One region of the Arthrobacter sp. zg-Y40 genome, then DNA from elsewhere that is predicted to be linked to it. Evidence: riboswitches for the same ligand, from Rfam matches in the RefSeq annotation. Region 1 holds a riboswitch; the other holds the start of a gene.
The links. A riboswitch is a leader RNA that binds a small molecule or an ion and turns the genes downstream of it on or off. The one in region 1 is predicted to bind thiamine pyrophosphate.

Region 2: it holds a riboswitch for thiamine pyrophosphate, as region 1 does, so the genes downstream of both, LJ754_RS03520 (ECF transporter S component) here and thiM (hydroxyethylthiazole kinase) in region 1, are expected to answer to the same signal.

Annotation. Positions count from the first base shown of each region.
Region 1 covers NZ_JAJFZS010000003.1:234,041-238,130, forward strand. The annotation lists gene LJ754_RS04855 (VOC family protein) at 32-442, shown strand; gene LJ754_RS04860 (saccharopine dehydrogenase family protein) at 439-1,560, shown strand; TPP riboswitch at 1,605-1,694, shown strand; gene thiM (hydroxyethylthiazole kinase) at 1,686-2,507, shown strand; gene thiE (thiamine phosphate synthase) at 2,504-3,190, shown strand; gene thiD (bifunctional hydroxymethylpyrimidine kinase/phosphomethylpyrimidine kinase) at 3,178-4,047, shown strand; gene LJ754_RS04880 (GNAT family N-acetyltransferase) at 4,044-4,090, opposite strand, start outside.
Region 2 covers NZ_JAJFZS010000002.1:26,328-30,417, forward strand. The annotation lists gene LJ754_RS03510 (energy-coupling factor transporter transmembrane component T family protein) at 1-421, opposite strand, end outside; gene LJ754_RS03515 (ABC transporter ATP-binding protein) at 508-2,073, opposite strand; gene LJ754_RS03520 (ECF transporter S component) at 2,130-2,753, opposite strand; TPP riboswitch at 2,852-2,984, opposite strand; gene LJ754_RS03525 (DUF4235 domain-containing protein) at 3,079-3,342, shown strand; partial or broken gene mnhG (monovalent cation/H(+) antiporter subunit G) at 3,572-3,913, opposite strand; gene LJ754_RS03535 (monovalent cation/H+ antiporter complex subunit F) at 3,918-4,090, opposite strand, start outside.

The sequences.
Region 1 (4,090 bases):
GCAGCGGTATCGGCAGCGTATGCTGTGCGGCATGACGGCACCCATGGTTTACGTCCTGTTTCCGGGCACTGCGCGCAAAGCCCTCACCGTTTATGCCGGAGTGTTCGGCGGTGAGCTATCGCTGCATACGAACCGGGACTTCGGCAGCGGCGGCGCGCCGGACGCGGTTGCGCACGGAGTCCTGGATGGCCCTGTCGCCCTGGCCGGAGCAGATACCGACGGGCCGGAACAGAACGTCCGGATGGAGGGGGTCATGCTCTCCCTGCTCGGGACCGGCGAACCGGAACTCCTGCATAGCTGGTTTAGCCGGCTTGCGGCCGACGGCCGGATCGTGGACCCGCTTGGCCCCAAGCCGTGGGGCGCTTCGGACGGTCAGGTCATTGACCGATACGGACTGCACTGGCTGATCGGCTACGAACCGAAGGCACAGGACCGGAAGTGAGCGGCCGCCTCGTCCTTCTCGGTGCCAGCGGATATACCGGCACCCTGGTGTTGGACGCGCTGATCCGGCGCGGCGTGCGTCCCGTCCTCGCCGGACGCAATACCGCCGCACTGTCTTCCCTGGCGCGGGACCACGGCGGGTTGGAGTTCACTGCCGCAGATGCCGGCGATACCGGCAGTATCCGGCGGCTGCTGAATCCCGGCGACGTGCTGATCACCACCGTGGGGCCCTTTGAACGGTTCGGCCTGGGGGTGGCGGAAGCTGCCGTGCAGGCCGGTGCGCGCTACATCGACACCACCGGCGAGGTGGGGTTTGTCCGCACCCTGCAGGAGCGGTTCGGACGGCAGGCAGAGGAAGCCGGCGCCGTGCTGTTGCCTGCGTTCGGATATGACTACGTACCGGGCATCCTGGCCGGCGCCCTGGCGGCGCAGCAGGCCGGAGAAGCCGGACGGAGGCTCGACGTCGGATACTTCACCGCGGGCGCGCTGAGTCCAGGGCTCAGCCAGGGTACCCGGACCACCATGCGCGACGGCTTGTTCCTGCCCGCAGTGCGGTTGAGGGACGGGCATCTGGTGGAAGAACGGGCGGCAGCAGATGTCCATGTTTTCCCGGTGAGCGGTTCCCGCCGGGGACACAAAGCGGGCTTCCTGGTTCCCGGAACGGAAGTCCTGTTCCTACCCGATGCCTTCCCCCAGCTGGATAGCGTGTCGGTGTACAACGGCTGGTTCCCTTCCCTCAGCCGGGCAATCAGCCTGGCATCCGCAGCCAGCCATGCGATCGGAAAGTCGGCCCGGGGCCGCCGCCTGCTGGAGAACCTGTCCGCTCCCCTGATCGGGAAACCCGGCGGACCGGACAGCGCCCGGCGCGCAAAAACCCGTACACAGGTGGTGGCCGCCGTGACCGGGAGGGACGGAAGCCTGCTCTCGGCCGTGCAGCTCACCGGGCCCAATGTCTACACGTTGACCGGTGAGCTGATCGCTTGGGGAGCGGAGCAGCTGCGGGACCGGCAGGACCTGGACCCGGGTGTGGCCAGTCCCCTCAGCGCCTTCGGCCTCGAGGATCTGGCCAGCGGCTGCGCCGGCCTGGGTCTGGTGCCGGTGGAGGGCCGCCGGGCATAGGCACCGCCCCTTTGCCTTTCCCCAGCCGTGCTCGTAGAGTCGGTTCCAGTGACACGGGGTGCCGTAAGGCTGAGATGAAACCCGTTGAACCTGATCTAGTTAGAACTAGCGAAGGGATGTCGCGGATGACTATTCGCCTGACACCGTTAACCGTTTCCGACCACCTGTCGCGCCTGCGCGCCGAACCGCCGCTCGTGCAGTGCCTGACCAACGCCGTGGTCACCAACTTCACTGCCAACGTGCTGCTGGCACTCGGCGCCGCACCGGCCATGACGGATATCCCCGGCGAGGCGGGCCCGTTTGCCCGGGTTGCTTCCGCCGTGCTGATTAATCTTGGCACTCCGCATGCCGACCAGCGCACAGCCATGCTCGAAGCCGCCGAAGCAGCCAATGCCGCCGGAACGCCTTGGGTGCTTGACCCGGTGGCCGTGGGCAGCCTTCCGGTCCGCACCGCCCTGGCCGCGGAACTGCTGGCCCTGCGCCCCACCGCCGTCCGCGCCAATGCCTCGGAGATAATGGCCCTCGCCGGGCTCGGCTCGGGCGGCCGCGGTGTTGACGCCACCGATAACCCCGAGGACGCCCTGCCTGCCGCGTCCCTGCTTGCAGCCAAGTACGGCTGCATCGTGGCCGTCTCCGGCGCCACCGATGTCATCACTGACGGCACGGACACCTTGCGGCTGAGCAACGGGACCTCCCTGCTCACTAAGGTCACCGGCGGCGGCTGCGCGCTGGGCGCGGTTACCGCGGCGTTCCTTGCAGTTGCCGGCGACGCCGGGCCCGACGGCGGCGGGCTGGTGGCGGCGGCCGCCGCCACTGCGGCCTATACCGTGGCAGCCGAGCATGCCGCAGTCTCCGCGTCCGGCCCGGGCAGCTTCGCTCCGATCTTCCTCGACACACTCTGGCACCTGGATGCGGAGCTCGTAGCCGAACGGCTGGCCGCCGCGTGAACACTGCATCTTTCCCGGACTCCGGCCGCCTCCGCGAACGCGCTCGGAACACCGGCATCTACCTCGTTACCGACACCCTCCTGTGCGGGGCCCGGGGCGTGACCGAAACCGTGCGGGCCGCCGTGGCCGGCGGCATCCGAACGGTGCAGGTCCGGGAAAAGCAGGCTTCCGCTGCCGACTTTTACCAACTGGTGTTGGCCGTGGCTTCAGCGGTCGGGGACCGCGCCCTGGTACTGGTTGATGACCGGGTGGACATTTACCTGGCTGCCCGGACCGCGGGCGCCGAAGTGCACGGGGTGCACGTCGGCCAAAGCGACCTGCCCGCCGGCGCGGTGCGGCGGCTGGTGGGACCGGACGCCGTTGTCGGGCTGACCGCCAACACGGAGCGGCATCTGGCTGCCGTTGGCGCGCTCCCCGCCGGGACCGTGGACTACCTGGGTGCCGGCGTCATCCGGCCCACCAGCACCAAACCGGACCACCCCGAACCGTTGGGAATAAGCGGTTTCCGATCCTTCGCTGCCTCCTCGCCGCTGCCGTGCGTTGCGATCGGCGGAATCCAGCCCGCCGACGTCGTTGCGCTGCGCGCCGCCGGCGCTTCCGGAATTGCCGTGGTTTCAGCTGTCTGCGCTGCTGTTGATCCCCGCAGGGCGGCAGAGGAACTGGTGGCGGCATGGAACCGGTGAAAGTCCCCCGGGTGCTGAGCATTGCCGGCACCGATCCCACGGGCGGAGCCGGCACTCAGGCCGACCTGAAATCCATTGCGGCCACCGGTGGCTACGGTATGGCCGTAATCACCGCCCTCGTGGCGCAGAACACCGTTGGCGTGCGCTCGGTGCACACGCCTCCGGTGGCGTTCCTCCGCGAGCAGCTCACCGCCGTCAGCGACGACGTCGTTATAGACGCCGTGAAGATCGGCATGCTGGGCAATGTGGAAACTATTGAGGCCGTCTCTGAATGGTTGACTGCCGTCCGTCCGCCCGCCGTGGTGCTGGATCCGGTCATGATTGCCACAAGCGGTGACCGGCTGCTGAACGCCGATGCCGAGGATGCCATGCGGCGGCTGCTGGGCGGGGTGCATCTGGTGACCCCCAACCTTCCCGAACTCGCGGTACTGGTGGGGGACGCCTGCGCCGGCAGCTGGGACGAGGCGCTGGACCAGGGCGTCCGCCTGGCGCGGGCCCACGGGGTGGCGGTGCTGGTGAAGGGCGGTCACCTTGCCGGCCCGGCGGCCCCGGATGCGCTGGTCAGCATCGGCGGCGACGGCGCGGTACGCACCGCCGAGGTGAGCTCGGCCCGGGTGGACACCGTGAACACGCACGGCACCGGCTGCTCGCTGTCCTCCGCACTCGCCACGCTGTATGCGCGGTCCGGGAATTGGGAAGTGGCGCTGCAGGCGGCCAAGACCTGGCTGCAGGAGGCCTTGGAAACCGCTGATGAGCTGGACGTCGGGACCGGCCATGGACCCGTCAATCACTTCCACGGGGTGTGGGGCCGCGGCCTGGCGGACATGCCGGGCGACGGCAGCCACTCCGTACCCTAAGGCTGTCTGAGCGACGAGAAAACCAGCAGGTCCCGGCGCTGCC
Region 2 (4,090 bases), on a different contig from region 1:
CCAGTGCGCCCAGCACAAACCGGTGCGGCAGCCGCAGCTTCTGCGCCAGGGCGTCGGCCAGGTCGGTGGGATCGGTGCTGGTCAGCAGGTAGATCCCGGGCAGGGCTATGGCCAGCCCGCGCAGTCCAATGGCAATACCCGCGGCCACGGAACCGGAGGTAAAGATCAGCGGTCCCGCTGCAAGCAGCACCGCCCCGGTCTTCTCCGCCAACAGCGCCGTACCCCAGGCCCCGATCAGCGCGGCCACCAGCAGCGGCGAGATGCGCCGCAGGAGCGTACCCGCCCGGATGTGGAGCAGCGGCAGCAGGAGAAGTTCCAGGGCCAGGACGACGGCGGCGCTCACCCAGTCCACGGTGACCAGCACCGCCAGGGTCAGCAGGGCCGCAGACGCGAGCTTGGACAACGGGTTGGCGCGGGTCAGGAAAGTAACGGCGGTGCGGACGGGCGCGCCCGCGTCTTCTCCAGGCGCCGTTCCACCGGACTCCGCGGCCGAGATCTCCGCCCGGCTCACCGGAGCACCTCGGTTGCATTATCCGCGGCCGGCCCTGCTGCCGGGTCCGGCACCGGCTCGGCGGCGGCGTCCCGGACCGTTCCGCCGCCCACCTGCAGGGTCCGCGCGCCCAGCGCCTGGATGAAGCCGGCGTCGTGGGTCACCGACACCACGCACCGGCCATCGTCCAGCTGGGCACGCAGCAGGGCCACCAGTTCCGCCCAGGTTCGGGCGTCCTGGCCAAACGTCGGCTCATCGAGCAGCAGGATGGACGGCGCCGTGGCGAGCATGGTTGCCACGGACAGCCGGCGCTTCTCCCCGCCGGAGAGCGTGAAGGGGTTGGCATCCAGCAGGGCGTCGAGGTGCAGCCGTTCGGCAAGCTCCCGCACCCGGGCCGCGGACTCCTTTTCCAGCCCGAGCCGGCGCGGGCCGAAGGACAGTTCGTCCAGCACGGTGTTGGTGAGGAACTGGTGCTCCGGTTCCTGGAACACGGTTCCGATCCTGCTCACCAGCTGCGCCGACGTCCACCGGTGCGGTTCGGGCGCAGCGGTGCCGGCCAGCAACGGTTCGGCGGCGATGGTTCCGCTCCGCGGCCGCAGCAAGCCGCCCATGGTCAGGGCGAGGGTGGATTTGCCGGCACCGTTGGGTCCGGTAATGCCGACGGCGGTTCCGGCGTCCAGCGCCAGGTCCGCCCCGGTGACCACGGCAGGTCCGCGGCCCGTCCGGGCGGCAGCCAGCCCGCGGGCCGCCAGCAGCCGGTTCCCGCCGGCAGCCGGGGCCCACGCACCGCCGGGAATCTCCGGCCGGGCGCCCGGAAGCCAAACCCCGGCTGCGGCCAGGGTTTTCCGGTGCACCATATCCCCCAGCACCTGCTCGGGTGGTCCGTCGGCCAGGACACCGCCGCCGGCAGCCAGTACCACCACGCGGTCCACCACCTCCGCCCAGACCTCCACGCGGTGCTCCACCACAATGACGGTGGCGCCGGTGCGGTCCAGCACCCGCACCACGGCGTCGCGGATTTCCGCCACGCCCGCCGGGTCCAGGTTGGCGGTGGGTTCGTCCAGCAGCAGCAGTCCGGGTTCCATCGCCATCACGGAGGCCAGGGCCAGCCGCTGCTTCTGCCCGCCGGAGAGAGCGGAAGTGGAACTCTCCAGCGGCACGTCCAGTCCGACGTCGGCCAGTGCGGCCCGCACCCGGGGCCAGATCTCCCCGGCCGGGACCGCAAGGTTCTCGGCGCCGAAGGCAACTTCATCCCCCACACGGGACAGCACGGTCTGCGCATCGGGATCCTGCAGCACCAGTCCGGTCCGGCCGCGGGCTGCGGGATCCGCCGGATGGACACCGTCCACTGAGATCCTGCCCTGTTCCTCCCCACCGGTATCCGGTCCCAGCACGCCCGCGAGGGAATGCAGGAGTGTGGATTTTCCGGCGCCGGAGGCCCCGAGCAGCAGCACCCGCTCCCCCGGTGCTACCGACAGGTCCAGTCCGGACACAGCCGCACCGGCCCTGCCCCCGTGCCGCCAGCCCCAGCCTTGGGCGGTAACGGCGGCGGGACTGCTGCGCCGCGCGACGGCGGAAGGCAGCACCCGGGGTGCGGCCGCGCCGGGAGCCCGGCGGCGGGCGTTCAAAAACCGCACCGCTATGCCTTGCCTGTCCGTCCGGACGCGAAGGGTGCCAGAGCGCCGGTCCGTGCCAATGCCCGGACCGCCAGCCAGGACAGTCCGCCGGCCAGGACCGCACCGGAGAACGCAGTGAGCAGGACATACAACAGCTTCCACTGAGCTGCCCACTCCACGTTGTACAGAACGTTTTCACTCAGTCCCAGGAACAGGCCCGAACCCAGCCCGGCCAGCAATGCCACGGGCAGGGAGAAGCGGCGGTAGAGGAACAGCAGGAACACCAGTTCGGCACCGAGGCCCTGCAGGAAGCCGGAGAGCAGCACGGATAGGCCGAACTGGGTGCCCAGCACACCGGACACGGCCGAGGCCAGCACTTCGCAGTAGATCGCGGCCCCCGGCTTGCGGATGATTAGCCCGCCCAGCACACCGGCAATAAGCCAGCCGCCGGTATAGAGGCCTGCCAGCGGCGGGAACGCGGCGGTCAGCGCACTGATCCCGGCGTAGCCGAGGGACCAGGCCCAGAAAATGACGCCCACGGCCACGGCCACTACGGACGCAACAACAATGTCCACCACGCGCCATGTGCGTGCCGGCGCTGCGGGCTTGGCTGCGGACGGTGCCGCAGCAGAAGTAAAGCGGTTCATGAATATCCTCCTGATAGCAGGAGGGGAGGGTAGCGGCGCGCCGGCAATGCCGGTGCCGTTCCTGCCGTGCCCCGGCGAGTGCCGGGACGTGGCGGGAATTCCCTGAGCTCTCGACTCCCTTCGCCGGTACTAACCGGATCAGGTTCGAGGGTCTGCGGATGTCCGCACTCTCAGCGCCTTGTCTCCGCTGCCCGAAGGCCGTGCGGAGGGGGCGCTCCCCTGTCGTGTGTTTGCGGTACCACTCTACACACGCGTGCCAGCTCCCCGCAGGGGTACCGAACGGATACCGTAGGGTTAGGAAAAACGCCCGAAGCTAGGAGTACCCATGAACCTGATCCTCAAACTGCTCGGAACCGGAGCCAGTATCCTGTCCGGAATCGTGGCCGCCAAGGTACTGGATTTCGTCTGGACCAAGGCCACGGGCAACGAGCCGCCCAAGGACGCCGAGGGCAGCCTGGAAAACAGCCTCCGCGCTGCCGTGGCTTTCGCCGTGGTGTCCGGCGCCGTCAGCTCGGTCATCCGGGTCCTGACCAACCGCGGCACGCAGCGGGCCATCCAGCGCTACCAGAAGACCCCTGAGGTCGTCTGACCCGGCCTGCCGGCCCAAGCACCGCCTGCGGCGCTCAGCCCTCGGGATTCTTTCCCGGGTGCTGGGCGCCGCTGCTTAACCCGGCCTCGCGTTCGCGGCCGGCCAGCAGTTCGTCGTCGTCCAGTTCCCCGGTGTAGGCCGGTTGCTCCTCGCCGGGATCGTCGTCCACGCGCGGGTCCTCGTTTTCGTCCTCGAGCGCCTCCGCCTCAGCGTCCTGGAGCAATCGCTGGGCGCGCTCGACGACGTCGTCCAGTTCGTCGATCACGAGCAGTTCCGGCCGCAGGTGCTTGGTGCGGTACCCGGCCCGGCCCACCATGTGCGCGGAAACAGGTGCCGTTAGCAGCATAAAGATCCATGCGACGGCCAGGACCGGCAGCAGTTTCCAGCTGCGGAACTCCACGGCCATGGCCAGCAGGAAAAGCAGCAGGCCGAGGACCTGCGGCTTGGACGCAGCGTGCATGCGGCTGAGCAGGTCGGGGAAGCGGATCAGGCCGATGGCCGCCGCCAGGGACATCAGTGCCCCGCCGAACATCAGGACAGCGACAATCGCGTCGTACACGGTTTCGTCCATGGCCCTACCGCCTGTCCGTCACGAAGCGCGCAACCGTTACCGACCCGATGAAACCGACCAGGGAAATGGCGACCAGCAAGGCCAGGTAGTCCAAGTTGCGGTAGACGATCATGTCCACGGCCAGGGCGCCGCCCACAATGGCCAGCAGCACGTCCGAGGCAAGCACCCGGTCCAGGA